DNA from 3 places in the Sphingobacterium sp. WOUb80 genome. Region 1 is predicted to be linked to each of the others. Evidence: riboswitches for the same ligand, from Rfam matches in the RefSeq annotation. Region 1 holds a riboswitch; each other region holds the start of a gene.

Region 1 (6,293 bases):
GGTTGAGATAAACAACGATCGCTATTCCCGTAAACACAAACAGCAAGGTCAAGACCAAGGTATAAGGTTTATTGTTTTTATACAACCAGATCGCACCGGCGATCCCCAAAAGCAGCGGAAGAAAGAAATAGGTATTCCGGCTCGGATCATGCTCCTGCGATTGGGAGAGTTTATCTTGCCCCCCTAAACGCCAATTATCTAATGGTCTGATCCCCGACAACCAGTTGCCGTCACTATAGGTCCCATATCCTTGCCTGTCATTCTGTCTACCAACAAAATTCCATAAGAAATAGCGGGTATACATATCGCCTAGTTGAAAATTAAAAAAGAACTTAAAATTATCAGAGAATTGTGGCTGTTGCCCCTCCTTTAAATTAAGATAACTTCTATAATAAGCCTGATGGGCCCCATCTTGACTATATATGCGTGGAAAGAAAGTTTCCTTATCAAACTTATACTTATCAACCTGACTAAAAGGAATATATCCGGATTCATCTTTACGATAACCCGTTTTACTTTCGACACCAACGGCTTGTGAATCATAATAGGGTCCTTTGAGTAAAGGCTCTCGAATATATTGCTCCCGGCTCAAATAACCTAAAAAAGAAAATACATTGTCTGGCGCATTATTGTTAAGGGATGGGTTGGCTTTTCCCCGGATCATGACCATGGTGTAAGAGCTGTATCCAAATAAAACAAAACAAAAAACCAACAAAGCGGTATTGAGTGTATATTTCTGCTTTTTATTGGAATAATATAGACCATAAATTATCAATCCCCCTAATAATAGGCAAGAGAAGAAAATTCCGCTACCAAATCCCATTCCTAGTGAGTTTACAAATAAGAGATCCACTTTAGCCGCTAAACCGACTAACCATTGAATAATTCCCCACAAAACTGCGCCCAAGATCAGTACGCCTACGAGGAAAGCTTTTATTGTCCCTTTCGCACTAACCCGGTTTGCCCTTCTGAAATAGACAACCATTGCGATAGCCGGGATTGCTAAAAGATTTAATAGATGCACTCCAATCGAAAGCCCCATAACAAAAGCAATAAAAACCAGCCAACGATCACTACCTTCTTCATCTGCGCGGACTTCCCACTTTAAAATTGCCCAAAATACGACTGCCGTACATAGGGAAGACATTGCATAAACTTCAGATTCTACTGCCGAATACCAAAATGAATCGCTGAAACTAAATGCCATTGCACCGACAATTCCTGCGCCGAAGATCTGCAGACAGGTTGATAAAGAAGCCTGTTTGTTTTTATTAAGTATCTTTTTGGCAATCGCCGTTATTGTCCAAAATAAAAAGGTCACGGTAAGTCCGCTGCAAACTGCAGAACCTATATTCATCCAATAGGCGATCTGCCCCTTATTCCCTAAAGCGAGATTAGAAAATATATTCTGAATAAGAAGAAACAATGGTGCTCCGGGTTGATGTGCCACCTCCAATTTATAGGCACAGGCGATAAATTCACCACAATCCCACCAGCTTACGGTCCTTTCTACCGTAGCGATATACACACATGTAGCTATAATTCCGCAAGCAAAACCGAGTAGAGAATTTAATCTGTTATACGTCATAAGGTCAATTGGTCTATTGTTAAAATCCTTTTTAGCACTTTAAGTTAAAAAGTTATCTTGACTCCAATAGGTTAATTAACACTATTTAACACAAATAACTGACAATAAACATGCTACTCAGGTTATATAAGTCGGTTTATAAAAAATCCGTAAAAGTCAGATCAGATGGCAGTTTCCATAGGGGTATACGAACAAGAAAGGGAGCCTATATGCTCCCTTTCCGTTTACCATTTATGCTATCTTTTCAACAATCTTCTTTGTTGGACCAGGATTACTCATCGTATAGAAATGTAATACCGGAGCGCCAAATTTAATCAGCTCTTGACATTGCTGTACCAGCCACTCCTCGCCGACTTGTCTGACGTCGGCATTCGTTTTACATGCCGCGACAGCGTCACTTAGTTCCTCCGGAATATCTAAATGGAAGATCCGAGGCAAAGTCACCAATTGCTTTTTCGTTGTCAATGGTTTTAGTCCAGGAATAATAGGCACATGAATTCCATTGTCTCTACATTTTGTAACAAATTCCTTGTATTTTTCGACATTAAAGAACATCTGAGTCACAATAAATTCCGCTCCCATATCGACTTTTTGTTTTAGATATTTAAAGTCCGTGTTGAAATTTGGTGATTCAAAATGCTTTTCGGGATACCCCGCTACGCCGATGCAAAAATCAGTCTTCTCTGATGTGATAATATCTTCATGCAGATACTTCCCTTTATTCATATCAGTTACCTGTTCCAATAGATCCGTTGCAAAAGCATGTCCGCCATCGGTTGGGATAAAATCGGCATCTCCTTTACGCGCATCCCCCCGCAATACCAAAACGTTATCTATACCCAAAAAATTCAAATCGATCAGTGCATTTTCGGTTTCCTCTTTCGTAAAACCACCACATATCAAATGAGGAACGGCATCCACTTTATATTTATTCATGATGGCAGCACATATCGCCACTGTCCCCGGACGTTTACGATAAGATACGCGCTCCAGTAATCCACTCGCATGCTCCTTGTAGATATAATCTTCTCGATGGTAGGTTACGTCGATAAAAGGGGGCTTAAACTCCATCAGTTCATCCATGGTTTTAAAAATACTTTGGATACCCTGTCCCTTCGCCGGTGGCAATAGCTCAAAAGAAAACAATGTCTTTCCTTTGGCATTCTGGATATGATCGATAATCTTCATTAAAAAACTGTTTTTAGTTTGGTTGGCTTACATCGAAACGCACAAGTCGAGGAATCGTTTATCTACATGTAACTTATCTTTCCCACATGGAGCAGGGTAGAATTTAGCACCTTGAACAATACAGGTTGCTAAGGCTTCACTGGGTCTAGTCCCTCGGCCTTTCTCTATAAGCGTTGCTAATATCGTTTTAAAAAATCAAAAGACAAAAATATTTTTTCGAAAAGGCAAAAATAGCGACAAAAAGACTGCAATAAATACGGCTTCAGATTTATTCCCAGGCAACAACAGGAATTTACACGCCACCAAAAACCGACGATTTTAAAAAAATAGGTGAAAGTAGCGATTGAGGTTCATGGACTAAGAAGATATTGACTGAATCATAACAGTTGACTAAAGATTAGTCGCCAGGGAATTCCGTAGATTTTTGAGATAAAATGTGATCAATAAGAGCCCTGTAACATGATACTCCTCTTTCGACCCATATTTAAAACCATCAAATAAATATTGATAAGCGAGCAATGCATTCTGTTCGTTGTAAAACAATTCTTTCCATGATGCAGGAACGTCTGCCCACTGCTTTAGCACAATACCATTCTCAGCATAGATAATTGGCGATTCAACACCATCCATTCGATAATCGTGATGTGTACCGGAACTTGATATATGCTGAAAATAAGCGATAGAATAATCTACAAAATTCAAAGCTCTGGCTTTTATCTCCTTTTCATTTTCTGATTTTACAGGCGCGTTCCGCCAGAGATTCACTTGGCTATCAAATTTACTGGGCGTCTCCCGAACAAGGGTTTTATCTAACGCAAAATTGATATAAAGTCTTTCGGTAGTGGGGACACGTGCTGAGTTAAACTGTGAAAAATCACCTCTCAGCTGAACAAAACCATCTTTTACCTTAATAATATCCAATGCGACGCTGCCTTTTTTCTCATCAGTCAATTCTAATCGATCTCCATTGAATCTATACTTGCCGAAAAGTAAGATATCATCAATCGCCAGGACAAACTCGTCTTTATCATGAAGTGAGAGAAAGGATCGGTATATAGTAGGATCATTACCATAGGTATCTGCCTCCACATTTTGGGGAGATTCGCTTTTTAATTTACGATACTCTTCATTTGAATAACCAAATATCATTTGGTAATTGCCTTCAGGAAACTCCTTTTTCTTTCCAAAGAAAGCACAAGAAGACAACGAAAATGTGAATAGCAGCAGTAATAACGGTTTCAAAATCAATTAATAATTATGGCCAATAATAATACACGAACCAAGATAAGAAATTACTGCAATAGTTATAGTATATCGTTATTCATTTGAATAAGCTCGGGGATAGCTTATTCTTTATAGAGATCCACTAAACCCTCTGGCAATTCGACTTCAATGATCTGCTCTTCACCATCGATTCCTAAGATTAAATCGTCCGATAAAGGGAACATCAGCTCTTTGCCATCCATATCGACTGTTGCGACAAATTGTTGCGGAAATTCCTGAACATCTGTTATTTCACCCAGTTCACCATGGCTTTCATCGATCACTAAAAAACCGATTAAATCAGTATACCTAAAATCATCTGGATCGCGCTCAGGCATTTTATCATTGGATAGATATAATTTTTTACGAACGAGTACCTGAGCCTTATCGATATGATCTACATCCTCAAATGTCACATAAGCTGTACTATTTTTTTGAAATTTAATCGTATCAACAAAATAGGGAACAAGCTTTTTGTTGACTTCTACGAAGACAACATCCATATCCAGACTCTCGTATTCCTCGAATTCAAAAAACAATTGTACCTCTCCTTTAAGACCTCTTGTTTTACTGACATAACCGATGTAAAAGCTTTGATCAATAGTCATATTTTCGTATTTAGCAATTAGATGTGAGACATGATTTGGCAAACCATTTGCCTATTGGCTGTTTCAAAAAAAGCCGGCTCAAGATTGAGTCGGCTTTCTCGAATACTTTATGAAAGAATTAACCTTCAGTTTCTTCTGATGCAGGAGCTTCAGTCTCTTCAGCAGCAGTTTCTTCCGCTACAGGAGCATTTTTAGCAGCTACAGCAGCAGCTTTTTCTTCTTTTTTCTTAGCTTCAGCTACTAAAGCAGCTTTTTTAGCTTCAGCTTTAGTTTGTGCTAAACCATCTTTTTTACCAGAGATTCTTGCATCATTAGCTTCAGTCCAAGCTGTAAATTTAGCTTCAGCAGCAGCTTCATCAAAAGCACCTTTTTTCACACCACCTTGCAAGTGTTTCTTGTAAAGAACACCTTTGTAAGAAAGGATAGCACGAGCTGTGTCAGTTGGTTGAGCACCTTTATTCATCCAATCCAAAGCTTTTTCAAAATCCAAAACGATAGTTGCTGGATTTGTGTTTGGGTTGTAAGAACCAATACGTTCGATGAATTTACCGTCACGTGGAGCGCGAGAATCCGCTACGACTACGTGGTAAAAAGGACGTCCTTTTTTACCGTGTCTTTGCAATCTGATTTTAGTTGCCATTTTTTAATTTTATTTTATGTATTCAACATATCCCCCGAGCTTCATGCTAGAGGGGATGCAAAGATAGTTATTTTTTTTTAATCATCATTATTATTTGATAAAAATTCACTGAAAACGACAGGGTTAGCTTCTTTCAGTATCCGCTTTTAGGCTAAACACCGCCCCTGTTCTCCAATGTTTTGTTCTTGCTATTCAGCAGTTAAAATAAGTCTTTAAAAATCAGTGTACAAAATAGCCTTTCTCCTCAAAACCTTCATGACTTCGCAGACACCAACAGCAATGAAAGCAAACTGAAGGTTCTTCCTGGCCAATAAGATCAGGCACTTTCAGAAAAAAAGGGCTATTTTACGAAATGTAAACAGGATGAACCGCTTGTGTATTTTGCCGGCGAAATTGTCTTCGACATTTTTGCCAATTCACTTTTTACTTTATACCTTCATTCTATGAAATCTGTTGCGCCATTAAAAATACTTAAAGCTTCGGCCGGTTCGGGAAAAACCTTTAGCTTGACTTTGCACTATCTCACTCTCCTGCTTTCCAACGAGCATAGCTATAAAGAGATTTTGGCTGTAACATTCACCAATAAGGCAACTGCGGAGATGAAGGAACGTATACTTTCGGTACTCCATGGTTTGGCAACAGGCAATGCCAGCGCTAAAATTGAAGATTTCAGAAAGCTTTTACTCGAGCAACAGCCCGATTGGAATCCACATCTCGTACAAGAGAAAGCTTATCGGGTCTATCGTCGTATTCTACATGACTACAGTCATTTTACGATCAGTACAATCGATGGTTTTTCTCAAAAAGTCATTCGTGCATTTACTTATGAACTCAATCTTGATGCAGCTTATAAGATTGAAATGAATGTCAATAAAGTGAAAAATGACCTCACAGTCATGCTGAATCAATTGCTGGATGAACGCCCCGATCTCCTTGACTGGATTATTGCCTATGCGGAAAAGAAAATAGCAAAAAATGAAAATTGGAACTACCGCCAACAATTAAT
Region 2 (6,293 bases), 2.0 Mb from region 1:
ACCTGTTCAATCAGCGGTTGGATAGTATTTTTACGGTGTCGCAGAAGAATGTGTTTGGCGGTGGTACACAAATTGACGCTTTCGCAGGGATCGAAAGTCTTTATAATCACGGTAATCAACCGAACCTGCATATCTCTTGGCTGTTCTATTTTTCTGGTAGACCTGATCTAAGTCAGAAATGGGTACGGGCAATTTGCAATGAATTTTATGGTAACGATGCGATACATGGCTATGGCTACGGACAAGACGAAGACCAAGGACAGCTGGGAGCATGGTATGTCTTGTCTAGTATAGGCCTATTCGATGTACGAAGTCTCACCACCGAGAAGCCCGCACTTCAGATTGGCGCGCCACTGTTCGATCGGGTAACGATACAATTGCCGAAGAAATTAAGAAAAAATAAATTTATCATTCAGGTGCAGAAAGAGCAGGCCAATAGTTATATTGTTGATCAAGCTCGGTTGAATAATCGCCTGTGGAAAGGTTGGCAACTTCCTTTTGAACGTCTAGTGGAAGGTGGAATTTTAGATCTCAAGTTAAAAGGTAACTAAATTTAAGAAAAAAAATAGCCCCATTCGGGGCTATTTTCAAGGTAGGTTGGTTTGTTGATTGCCTACGCGATTTCAGCAATAAAATTGCCCTCTTGATCCAAATCAGCTTTGTGAGCTGCGATTTGTTGAAGATTAATATGTCCTATGACATATTTGAAATCTGGTGCGTAATATCGTTCTGTGATTTCACTGAAATTTAACTTTTCAATCAGTGTATCATCTGTGTATCTCAAATAAACCTTAATTAAATAATCTTGGCTATAATTTAATGTGCTGGATTCTAAATGTTTTTTATATTCATAACGGTATCCATAGCGCAGGGCAGCGATATCCGATAGTACAGCAGAGCCTGTCGGGTGGCCACCGGCTCCTTTACCATAGAAAAATTGTTCGTCTGCAAAGGCCGCTTTTACCAATACACCATTGTTCTCATTTTCTACATTATAGAGCATGCTGTCTTTACCCACTAGACGTGGTAATACGTAAAGTACAACTTTGTTGCCGTCGATCTCTTTTGCTGTTGGTATCAATTTGATCTTGAGGTTCTTTTCTTTAGCAAAACGAATATCCTGCTGTCCCAATTTGTCAATACCAATATTAAAGACGTCATCTGGTTTAACATAGATTCCATACGCATGGGAAGCAACAATACATACCTTAAATTTGGGGTCAAATCCACCCACATCCAAGGTTGGGTCTGTTTCTGCAAAACCGAGTTCTTGCGCTTTTTTTAAAGCATCTGTATATTGCTGATTTTCGTTGAAAACTTTAGATAAAATATAGTTGGAAGATCCATTAAAAATACCGCTGACAGAATGAAGTAATTCATTGTCATAGTACTCTTCTAAATTCCGTATAATGGGGATACTTCCGCAAACGGCACCTTCATACAATAAACTGGTCCCGTATTCATGTTGGATATCAACCAGCTCTTCCAAATGGCTGGCAATCATTTTTTTATTGGCAGATACCACATTTTTTCCCGATTTCAAGGCATGAACAGTTAGTTGGTATGCTGCTTCGGCATCATCAATTAGTTCGACAACAGTATTAATTTCTGGGTCACCTAAAATTGTTTCGGCATCGGTAGAAAATAGATCTGCTGGTAGCGAGCGCTTTTTATCTCCGTTTTTAATAACAAATTTTTTGATCTCCAGATTAAGATTTTTGGTTTTGATGATATCGTAAAGACCTTGGCCTACTACACCAAACCCAAACATCCCTATTGTTAATTTATTACTCATATCTCTTCTTAAATTCTCTTATATATTATTTATTCTCTTATACTAATTCGTTGATGTATTCTTTTTGTTCCCTCAGAAAACTACTAATGATTTTTGTAAGTTTTTTTGTTTCGATCAAAAAGCCATCGTGGCCATAGGTCGATTCAATCTCCTGATAGTGGGCATTGGGAATATGTTGCGCAATGAATTGTTGCTCTTGTGGTGGAAACAGCAAATCTGTATTGACGCTCAGCACTAAAGTCGAACAGTCGATGCTCGCTAAAGCGGATTCGATAGATTGTCTTCCTCGACCTAAATTATGGCTGTCCATTGCTTTGGTTAGGAAGTAATAGCTGTACGCATTATAGCGTTTCACCAATTTTTCACCCTGATAGTTTTGATAAGAGGATGCTTTATAATGATCGAGTTTTTCGTTATCATCCTCCTTTTGCGTGTTGGCGTACGTTGTATAGTTGCGGTAAGATAATAGTGCCATAGCGCGTGCAACTTTTAATCCTTTAGCTCCGCCGTCAGGGTGATTGGCGTAAAAGGTTCGATCAGTTGTAATGGCAAGACGTTGACTTTCATTGAATGCAATACCCCATGGTGAATGGACGGCATTTGTTCCAACGACAATTAGGTGGTTGATGGCTATACTGTGCGATACGGCCCATTCCAATGCTTGTTGACCGCCTAAGGAGCCACCAATAAGGATTTCTATTTGTTTGATATCCAGGTAGTCTGCAAGAAATTGATGTGCGTTGACCAAATCCCTTACTGTAAATTCAGGAAAAGATAGGTAGTAAGGCTGTCCAGTAGCTGGGTTAACAGATAGCGGATTACTGCTATTATATGCTGATCCTATGACATTGGCGCAGATAATATAATAATCGTTTGAATCAAATAATTCACCTGTTCCAAAAAGACCGGACCACCAATCCAGTACATCCGCATTGGCCGTTAGTGCATGGCAAACCCAGATCACATTACTGCGATCTGCGTTGGGTTTGCCAAATGTTTCATAACTGATCTGTAAATCAGTAAGCTCTCTTCCATTTTCAAATACAAAAGGCTCCGGGTGCAGATAAATATGCTTACTCATTTTACGTTTAAGTTTAAGCCGAAAAAATCTGATTATTTAATTTTATCAAAAGCTTGTTGTAAATCAGCTTTGATATCATCAATATGTTCTATTCCTACAGAAAGGCGTAATAAACCTTTGAACACGCCAGCATTGGCTTGATCTTCATCACTCAATTGTTGGTGAGTAGTCGCTGCTGGATGGATAATCAATGACTTCGTATCGCCAACATTGGCCAAGTGACTGATCAATTCTAAGCTGTCGATAAAGCTATTGGCCTTCTGTGCTGCGTCACCTTTGAGTTGGAAAGAAAGCACTGCACCATAGCCATTTTTAAGGTATTTTTGTGCATTAGCGAAGCTAGGAGAGCTTTTTAAGCCTGGATAGTTTACTTTTTCTACCTGTGGATGCGCCTCAAGCCATTTAGCTACCTCTAAAGTGTTGTCTACATGGCGTTGCACCCGCAAAGACAGGGTTTCAAGTCCTTGTAATAATAAGAATGAATTGAAAGGGGAGAGCGCTGGTCCGAAATCCCGAAGCCCTTCCACACGTGCCCGAATGGCAAATTGAATATTTCCAAACGGTCCGCTTTCACCGAAAACTTCGGAAAAAACTAGGCCATGATAGCCTTCAGATGGTTCGGAAAATTGAGGGTATTTTCCATTGCCCCAATTGTAGTTTCCGCCGTCGACGATGACACCGCCAATGCTTGTACCATGTCCGCCGATCCATTTAGTTGCCGATTCAACAACCACATTTGCACCATACTCCAAAGGTTTAAATAAATAACCCCCAGCTCCAAAAGTATTATCGACGACTAATGGTAAGTCATATTTTTTTGCTACTGCAGCAATTTTCTCAAAGTCTGGAATATTGAAACTTGGGTTTCCAATTGTTTCAACATAGATTGCCTTTGTTTTATCATCAATGAGGGCTTCAATTTTATCTGCCTCGGCGTCCGTTGCAAAACGAGCTTCGATGCCCAAGCGTTTAAAAGAAACTTTAAACTGGTTGAATGTACCGCCGTATAAGTTAGATCCGGCAACAAAATTGTCACCACTTTCCAAGATATTATTTAATGCAATAAACTGTGCCGCCTGACCAGATGCAACAGCAACAGCTGCGACTCCACCTTCCAGTGCTGCAATACGTTGTTCGAAAACATCCGTAGTAGGATTCATAATCCGTGTATAAATATTGCCGAACTGCTTTAATGCAAATAAGTTTGCGCCGTGTTCGGCATTTTCAAATACAAAAGATGTTGTTTGGTATATAGGAACTGCTCTAGATCCCGTAGTAGGGTCAGCGACTTGGCCAGCGTGAACCTGAAGTGTTTCGAATTTTAAATTTTTGTTTGAAGACATAATATATCAGATTTTAAGGGTTCAAAAAGAAATTGCTAAGTAAAAAGAGAAGCATACACACCACCTTGAAGGGTCTGTTAAATCTTTATCCAAGAAAACGGAAATGATTTTTAACAAGCATGGAAGTGCATATGCATACGCATTCGCATCGGTACAGTTGTACGATGGGTTACACTTTCGCTTATCGTGCGGTTCACTTGTGTTGAACCTGAATTTTTAATGGATTTCAGTAATGTAATAATCATTGTCTTATGTCATTTATATGCTCCAAAACGATATTGTTTTGGACAGGAATTGGCACCTTTTCAAACAAATTGAAGGTTGCCAGTGGGTCATTGAGCCAGTCTCTCGCCACTTCTTTATAAATCAAGACCTACTGATTAAGGGAGGTGTTGATTAGAAATCTTCTTTCGAAGACGACACAAATATAAACTCTTTTTTTATTAAAGCAAAAGAAATGCTATTTTTTAGTTAAAGGAATTTTGAACACTATGCTGATCAGCACAGCATATAACTCGTCTAAATTTGGTCTACGTAGGTTTGTTTGATCTTATCATTTTTTCAAATGGATGCTTTCTGCTATCTGATTTAAGTCTGTTAAAAGAGGTTTAAGTGCATCAATTCTACTGTGAATTTCATGCGCGGTATCGCGATTTGTTTTTTTACTAAGTGATATCGAAAGACCAACCAAATGTGAGTTGATCCGATAGGAGAGTGTTTGAAAATAGTGAATGTGAGACCAATCTATCCACTTTTGCTCGGGTTCCTTTTTCATCTGATTGATGGAGTCTGAAAACAGGGCCATGGCGGTTTGTGCTTTTTTTCGAGCCAGTCGTATATCGAAAGAGCTTTGTCGTTCATCCAAAAGACGGTTATTGATGATCTGGAAATAGTGATGATTGTAAAGTGATACCTCTTTTGCCAACTGAACCATTCCTGTGCTTTGGCGTACTGGAATCAAGAAATAGCCAACGATAGCCAAGAGTGCACCAATAAGGGTGAAAAGTATTCTGCTACCCAAAATAAGATTGATGTTGCCTTCAAATAAGTTCAGAGCGATTACGATTCCCCAGGTAATGAAAATAACGCTGACCATATAGTTTGATCTGTTGAACAGAAAGAATCCGAAAAGGCCAATAGCCGCCATTAGAAGGAGAACTGGAAGAAAATGAATGGAAATTAAGCACAATATACCGACAATTATCCCTGAGAATGTACCAACAATACGCTCGATATTACGTGTTTTGGTCATTGAAAATGCTGGTCTGGCAACAATTGCAATAGTCAGTAGGATCCAATAGGTATATTTAAAATCTAAAAACAAAATACCGATCAAAGCTCCAGTTCCAAACAGAATAGCCATGCGTAACGCGAATCGAAAAAGGGGATTGTTGAGATGGAGTCTATTCTTAATATCCGCTAGATTCCGTAATGGACGATTGATGAATTGCTGGTATTCATTGGTGTCAATCTTATCCTGTATTTCTTGATTTTGATAAAAAGCGACCTGAATTCGGTTGAGGACTTCGATAATAGCTTCAATATTGACGATGATCGAGGATAATATATTTTTTGCAGGACCAGTCTGTTGCTCCTGAATCTTTTTTAAATCCAATAATATTGCATTGATTTTAATGTTGTTGTGATATAATTGATGCGCATAACGAAACCGCTTATTAGGTTGCGAAAAACTATCAATTTCTAAAGCTAATAATTTTATGGTGTGACGAATTAAAGGAAGACTTCCCGTATCCGCTAGATTCTTGCGGATTGCATCATAATCGTGATCAAGCGCAATAATTAACTCATGTAGGTCAATTAGTCCATAAACTTGACTGAGCCAATAGTTGCTTTTGTGCCATTGTTGGCTTATGATTTTCTTTTCTCTAAAAAGAAGTGATCTGATTTGTTCCTGCTGCTCACTGATTTGCCCATGAATTTTTCCAACGCGGCTGTAGGTTATATCTAAAGGAATATCGGGATCGTAAGATTGGGATCGTATCAGCAGGAATTGCGATAATCCATGAAATCCATTCGCCATAGCGTGTCTTAAAGAGCGATAAGGCCGTATATA
Region 3 (6,293 bases), 1.1 Mb from region 1:
CAAATGCCTCAGCAATTGCCGTATTGACCTCATCTGGCGCAACAGCATTTGAAATTACTAGCTATAGACCAAATGTAGATATCTTAGTTTTCACAGGAACACAAACACTTTTGAAACAACTAAGCCTGCTTTGGGGTGTAAAAACCTTTATCTATGACAAGTTCGAAAGCACGGATGGATCTATCCATGATGTCAACAAGTTTATCGTAAAAAACAACTATGTTAAACCAGGCTCGATCATCATCAATACAGCTTCAACACCATTGATCGAAAAAGGCAAAACAAATACAATCCGCGTTTCTCAGTTATAGAAAATAAAGATCAAAACAAAAAAAATAGCGTTCTAAATAGAACGCTATTTTTTTTGCCTGTTTGGATATAAGGAGTCTATTTTTAATTTAAAGTCCTTCACTTTTAGCGAATCATCCAGTCGCCTTAACGGAAAACTTTCTGCTTTCCCATCCCCTTTCGGCATTTTTTCAGTTCCTGGCATTGGAGCTAGACCATCCACGCGATTTAACTTCTTAATGGGCATATGATACTTTTCATCTGAAGAATCCAATTTAAAGACAGGCATTTTTGATTCTTTTTCCTCCATTAAAGGAATCTGCGGCTTCATCTTCACTTGTCCTAAAACAATCGTTCCGATGGAAGACAATACCAATAATAATACGTAACTTTTCATCTATATATAGTTATTTAAGAGTATCTGCGCTTCTATGAGTAAACGTGAACACTTGGCTTATTCATTCCTGATTATCTTAAATCGAATTCATGCATATAGTTCACACCTATTCATGAATTCACTAGCTTATTTTCATCCATCAGTCAGACACCACTTCATAGATTAAAATTCGACAAGCATAGCCAAATTCATGACATAACTCATCTCTATTCACTAATTTACAAACAACAACACCTATATTTAAACAGATTCCTGTTAAACATTGTTAAAACGGCTTCAAAACACATCAGCATCTTTATATTTGTAACAATTTAAGAAAATGAGCTATCGCACCTTCATGACTACTAAATATGGCATAAGGAATAAATACGCAAATGGTAAACAAACTGAGAGTTATAAACTTTGTGATACAATCAAAATACATTTATTTAATACCCTATTCTAATGAAGAAAAATAGCATTGTATTAATCATTGGACTGATGTCACTAGCCCTTATCGGTGTATTGGCCATGCAATTCTATTTTCTGAGAGATTCTTATCGTCAAAAATCTCAATTATTTGATGAGTCTGTCAATGCTGCCATTACAGCTGTTGCCGGAAAGCTTGAACGACGGGAAGTTGTTGACTTTGCTAAAGTCCAACAGGAGCGTAATATTCAAAAATCCAAGCAGGAACAAGCAAAACAACGCCTGTTGGCCGAACAACTCGAAATTCAGTATAGAATTGAAGAGCTGAAGAACAAACAACATACTGTTTTCTCCACCTTCAAGGAGCAAGAAGACCAATTACGTGCATTGTATCCAAATGTAATTGAAATCAAAAATTCATTTTACGAAACATACATCAAAAGACCGGAGTACCAGAAATTTATCAAATTTTCTGTTTCAAATGAGCTGACCGACGATAATTTGGTACAGGCTTTTATTATGTTAAATGCTTCAAAGGTCGATGATCAGATCAACGGAAAAGACGATAGCACGCGGTTTGTTATCCCCCTAATGGACCCACTGGTCAATCAACAAACAAAATTCAGAGTAGCCACATTACCTCCAAGAGAGAACGCAAAGCTTACAAAAACCATCTCCGATTTAGAAAAAAGATTGGATATGCTCAATAGGAAGAATTCTTGGAGCGGTTTCAATGTATACGATTCGGTGGCCATGCTGGGCGGTAAAAAAGCAGATTACATTGAAGATGTCGCAATTGGAATGGAATTGGCTAAACGCCCGTTAAAGGATCGGTTGAACGTCATTATCGTCCAAGAACTGATCAAGGATGAGTTGGCTCAACGCGATATTAAGGCACCGTTTAATATCGAAATATGGAGTACAAACAATATATTACTCAATAATATCCTAAACGAAGCAACCTTAAATAACCCGACGAATACAACAAAGTACTCTACCGCACTTTTTAAAGGCGATATAGGGGCTGCACCGGGAAAATTAACAATTTACTTCCCAAATAAAAAGGCCATAATCGCAGATAATATGGGCTATCTACTGTTACCTATGCTGGCATTGCTTTTCTTATTGGTAGGTTGTTTTGCCTATACCCTGATTATCATCTTCAGGCAAAAGAAAGTTTCGGAGATGAAAACAGACTTCATCAACAACATGACGCACGAATTTAAAACACCGGTTGCAACCATCATGATTGCCAGTGAATCGCTGAAAGATCCTGATATCAATGCAGACCATATGCGCGTTCAAAAATTGGCCAATATTATCTATGATGAAAATGTTAGGCTTGGGAATCATATTGAACGTGTACTCGACTTGGCAAGATTAGAAAAAGAAACCCTAAAACTCGACCAGGTAGAGGTGCACATCAATGATCTCCTTTCTGCTGTAACAGACAGCATGCAGCTGCGTATGCAGAATATTGCTGGGAAATTCAGTATAGACCTTGCAGCTACCAAGGATATTGTCATCGGTGATGAACTGCATTTTTCGAATGTATTCTACAATCTACTGGACAATGCGATCAAGTACAGTAAAGGGGATTTACATGTTAATATTAATTCAAAAAATGTAGGCGATACCATTGTCGTTACTATTGCCGACAACGGCATCGGTATGAGTCGCGATCACCTGCAAAAGATTTTCGATCAATTTTACCGTATTCCGACTGGAAATGTTCATAACGTCAAAGGATTTGGTCTTGGCTTAAGTTATGTACAGGATATTCTGAGAAGGCTGAACGGGAAAATTACAGTTAAAAGTGAAAAAGATAAGGGCACGACCTTTGAAGTAATTTTGCCTATTAAAAAATAAAACGTTCCTTTTTTGTATATTTCCTTTATATAAGAACCTCAAAGGTCAGGGAAATCCGGCCCTACGGCTTATCAAGGTCAAGGAACATAAGTGAAAATTAATATATTCATTATGCAAAAGATATTATTAGCAGAAGATGATCCTAATTTAGGGGATCTTTTAAAAGACTATCTCGAATTAAAGGGAAAATTTGACGTCACATTGTGCACCGATGGCGATGAAGCAATTTCTCAATTCAAAAAAAATAATTACGACCTCTGCATTTTTGACGTCATGATGCCAAAAAAGGACGGCTTTACAGTTGGGCGTGAGATCAGAAAAACAAACAATACAGTTCCCATAATCTTTGCCACTGCAAAAGGCATGATGGAAGATAAAACTGAAGCCTTTGAATTGGGAGGTGATGATTATATCACCAAGCCTTTTCGAGTTGAGGAACTATTGCTCCGCATCAATGCATTGCTGAAACGTAGTGTTCGGGATAAGGAGGAGGAAGTGGTTGCTGATAAATTTGAAATAGGTGATTATTTCTTTGATTATACAAGTCAGCAGATCTCCTACAAGGGACAGATGCAAAAACTATCGACGAAAGAAGCCGAACTACTTCGCCTACTTTGTTTAAAGAAAAATGATGTTCTGACTCGAGAAGAAGCCCTATTAAAAATATGGCATGATGACAACTACTTTACAGGTAGAAGTATGGATGTATTTCTCAGTAAACTTCGTAAATACCTAAAAGAAGACAGTAAAGTTGAAATTGTCAACGTGCACGGAAAAGGTTACAAACTTTTGGTGAGCTAAAAAAAGGGGGAATGAGAAATACAGTCATTCCCCTTTTTTATGCTACACAGCGTATTGGTGCATGACATACACAAATTCATGGATGAAAATAAAAGAACAAAACAATTTCATTCTTAGTAGAATATAAAAAATAGACGCACTTTTATAAAAAATTTGCATTTCAGAAAGAAATGTTTTAACTTAGCATCGCTTATAGAGAAAGGCAGAGGGAATAGACCCGATGAAGCCTTAGCAACCTGTCCCTTGACAAGGTGCTAAATTCTACCCTAATTGATATGGGAATGATAAGCCGAAGTCACCGAATTCTAGTGTGTCCTTCTCTCTCTAGCAAGAAATATAGTTGAAAAAGAAATATTAAAAACATTCATTATGTTATTGACTAACAATTTAGGTTACCCTCGTGTGGGCGCGTTCCGCGAATTGAAAAAAGCCAATGAGGCCTATTGGGCTAAAAAATCTTCTGTTGAGGAATTATTGGACACAGCAAAAAAAATTCGTGAAGGCAATTGGAAAACACAAAAAGATGCTGGAATCGATTTGATTCCTTCCAATGATTTCTCTTTTTACGATCAAGTATTGGATTTAACCCTTACTGTTGGTGCAATTCCTGCTCGTTACCATTCTTTATTGAATAAAGTAGACAACAATTACAGCTTAGATCTATATTTTGCCATGGCGCGCGGTTTCCAACAAGAAGGAATTGACGTAACTGCAATGGAAATGACCAAGTGGTTGGACACAAACTACCACTACATGGTGCCAGAATTCACAAAGGATCAAGAATTCAAATTGACTTCTGAAAAATTCTTAAATGAATATAACGAAGCTAAATCATTAGGCATCGATACGAAACCAGTTTTACTAGGTCCTATCACATACCTTTTGATCGGTAAAGAAAAAGAAGCTGGATTCGACCGTATCGATTTATTGGATAAACTTATTCCAGTATATGAGCAAATATTAGCTAAACTAGCTGAAGCTGGTGCGCAATATGTTCAGATTGACGAGCCTTTCTTAGCATTAGATTTAGATGCTAAAGTAAAAGCTTTATATCAACCGACTTTCGAAAAATTAGCTGCAGCAGCAAAAAACATCAAATTAATCGCAACTACTTACTTCGAAGCTTTAAAAGATAACGAAGATATCGCAGTTAACCTACCTATCCATGCTTTACATTTGGATCTGGTACGCGGTGAAAACCAATTGGATACAGTCTTAGCTAAAGTTCCTGCTTCATTGACATTATCTTTGGGTATTGTTGAAGGCCGTAACATCTGGAAAAATGATTACGAAAAATCATTGGTTAAAATCAAACAAGCTGTTGATGCCTTAGGAAAAGACCGTGTATGGGTAGCTCCTTCTTCATCTTTGTTGCACGTTCCTTTTGACCTAGACAATGAACACAATGAGCAATCGTTACCAGCTGAAGTAAAAAACTGGTTAGCATTTGCTAAACAAAAATTAGCAGAGGTAAAAGACTTAGCTGTACTAGCGGAAGGTGAAGTTGATGCTGAAACAGCAAAACGCTTCGAAGCTAACAAAGCTGCTGCTGAAAGCCGTCGTACGTCTCCATTGATCCACAAACCAGAGGTTAAAACACGTACAAGCAATATCACTGATGACGATGCAAAACGTACTTCAGCATTTGCTGACCGTAAAGCAGCGCAACAAGCGAAATTCAACTTACCAGCGTTCCCGACCACAACTATTGGTTCATTCCCACAAACGAAAGATGTTCGTAAATGGAGAGCAGACCTTAAAAAAGGTGCTATCACGCAGGCAGAATACGATAAAGCAATCGCAGAAGAAACAGAAAACACCATCCGTCTTCAAGAGCAATTGGATATCGACGTATTAGTACACGGCGAATTCGAGCGTAACGACATGGTTGAATACTTCGGTGAACAATTAGCCGGATACGCTTTCACTCAAAACGGTTGGGTACAATCTTACGGTTCACGTTGTGTAAAACCTCCGATTATCTATGGTGACGTATACCGTCCTGAAGATATGACTGTACGTTGGTCTTCATATGCACAATCATTGACAAACCGTCCGGTTAAAGGTATGTTGACTGGCCCTGTAACAATTTTACAATGGTCTTTCGTACGTAACGATCAACCGCGTTCAACAACGACTTACCAAATTGCATTGGCAATCTTGGATGAAGTACAAGCCTTGGAAAAAGCAGGTATCAAAATCATCCAAATTGATGAGCCAGCTATCCGTGAAGGATTACCTTTGCGTAAAGCTGATCAAAAAGATTACTTGAACTGGGCAGTACGTGCTTTCCGTGTTTCTTCATCAAACGTAGAAGATGATACACAAATCCACACGCACATGTGTTACTCAGAATTCAATAATGTAATCGAAGATATCGCCGCAATGGATGCTGACGTTATCACGATTGAGACTTCACGTTCTCAAATGAAATTATTGAATGCTTTCGCTGGTGATTTCAAATATCCAAATGATATTGGCCCCGGTGTTTATGACATTCACTCACCACGCGTACCAAGCAAAGATGAGA

Evidence for each region. Region 1 has a riboswitch for S-adenosylmethionine ahead of AB1Z56_RS18865 (methylenetetrahydrofolate reductase). Riboswitches for the same ligand answer to the same signal wherever they lie in the genome.
Region 2: linked by a shared signal. The riboswitch ahead of AB1Z56_RS10475 (O-acetylhomoserine aminocarboxypropyltransferase/cysteine synthase family protein) and the one ahead of AB1Z56_RS18865 (methylenetetrahydrofolate reductase) in region 1 are both predicted to bind S-adenosylmethionine.
Region 3: linked by a shared signal. The riboswitch ahead of metE (5-methyltetrahydropteroyltriglutamate--homocysteine S-methyltransferase) and the one ahead of AB1Z56_RS18865 (methylenetetrahydrofolate reductase) in region 1 are both predicted to bind S-adenosylmethionine.

Annotation. Positions count from the first base shown of each region.
Region 1 covers NZ_CP165617.1:4,539,627-4,545,919, forward strand. Annotated here, with positions in the region: gene AB1Z56_RS18860 (glycosyltransferase family 117 protein) at 1-1,588, opposite strand, end outside; gene AB1Z56_RS18865 (methylenetetrahydrofolate reductase) at 1,820-2,776, opposite strand; SAM riboswitch class I at 2,847-2,949, opposite strand; gene AB1Z56_RS18870 (hypothetical protein) at 3,167-4,018, opposite strand; gene rimM (ribosome maturation factor RimM) at 4,123-4,647, opposite strand; gene AB1Z56_RS18880 (30S ribosomal protein S16) at 4,766-5,287, opposite strand; gene AB1Z56_RS18885 (UvrD-helicase domain-containing protein) at 5,731-6,293, shown strand, end outside.
Region 2 covers NZ_CP165617.1:2,497,816-2,504,108, reverse strand. Annotated here, with positions in the region: gene AB1Z56_RS10490 (GH92 family glycosyl hydrolase) at 1-551, shown strand, start outside; gene AB1Z56_RS10485 (homoserine dehydrogenase) at 614-1,795, opposite strand; gene AB1Z56_RS10480 (homoserine O-acetyltransferase family protein) at 1,833-2,876, opposite strand; gene AB1Z56_RS10475 (O-acetylhomoserine aminocarboxypropyltransferase/cysteine synthase family protein) at 2,909-4,219, opposite strand; SAM riboswitch class I at 4,475-4,587, opposite strand; gene AB1Z56_RS10470 (FUSC family membrane protein) at 4,773-6,293, opposite strand, start outside.
Region 3 covers NZ_CP165617.1:5,628,257-5,634,549, reverse strand. Annotated here, with positions in the region: gene pyk (pyruvate kinase) at 1-311, shown strand, start outside; gene AB1Z56_RS23240 (hypothetical protein) at 356-685, opposite strand; gene AB1Z56_RS23235 (sensor histidine kinase) at 1,130-2,962, shown strand; gene AB1Z56_RS23230 (response regulator transcription factor) at 3,074-3,763, shown strand; SAM riboswitch class I at 3,951-4,054, shown strand; gene metE (5-methyltetrahydropteroyltriglutamate--homocysteine S-methyltransferase) at 4,133-6,293, shown strand, end outside.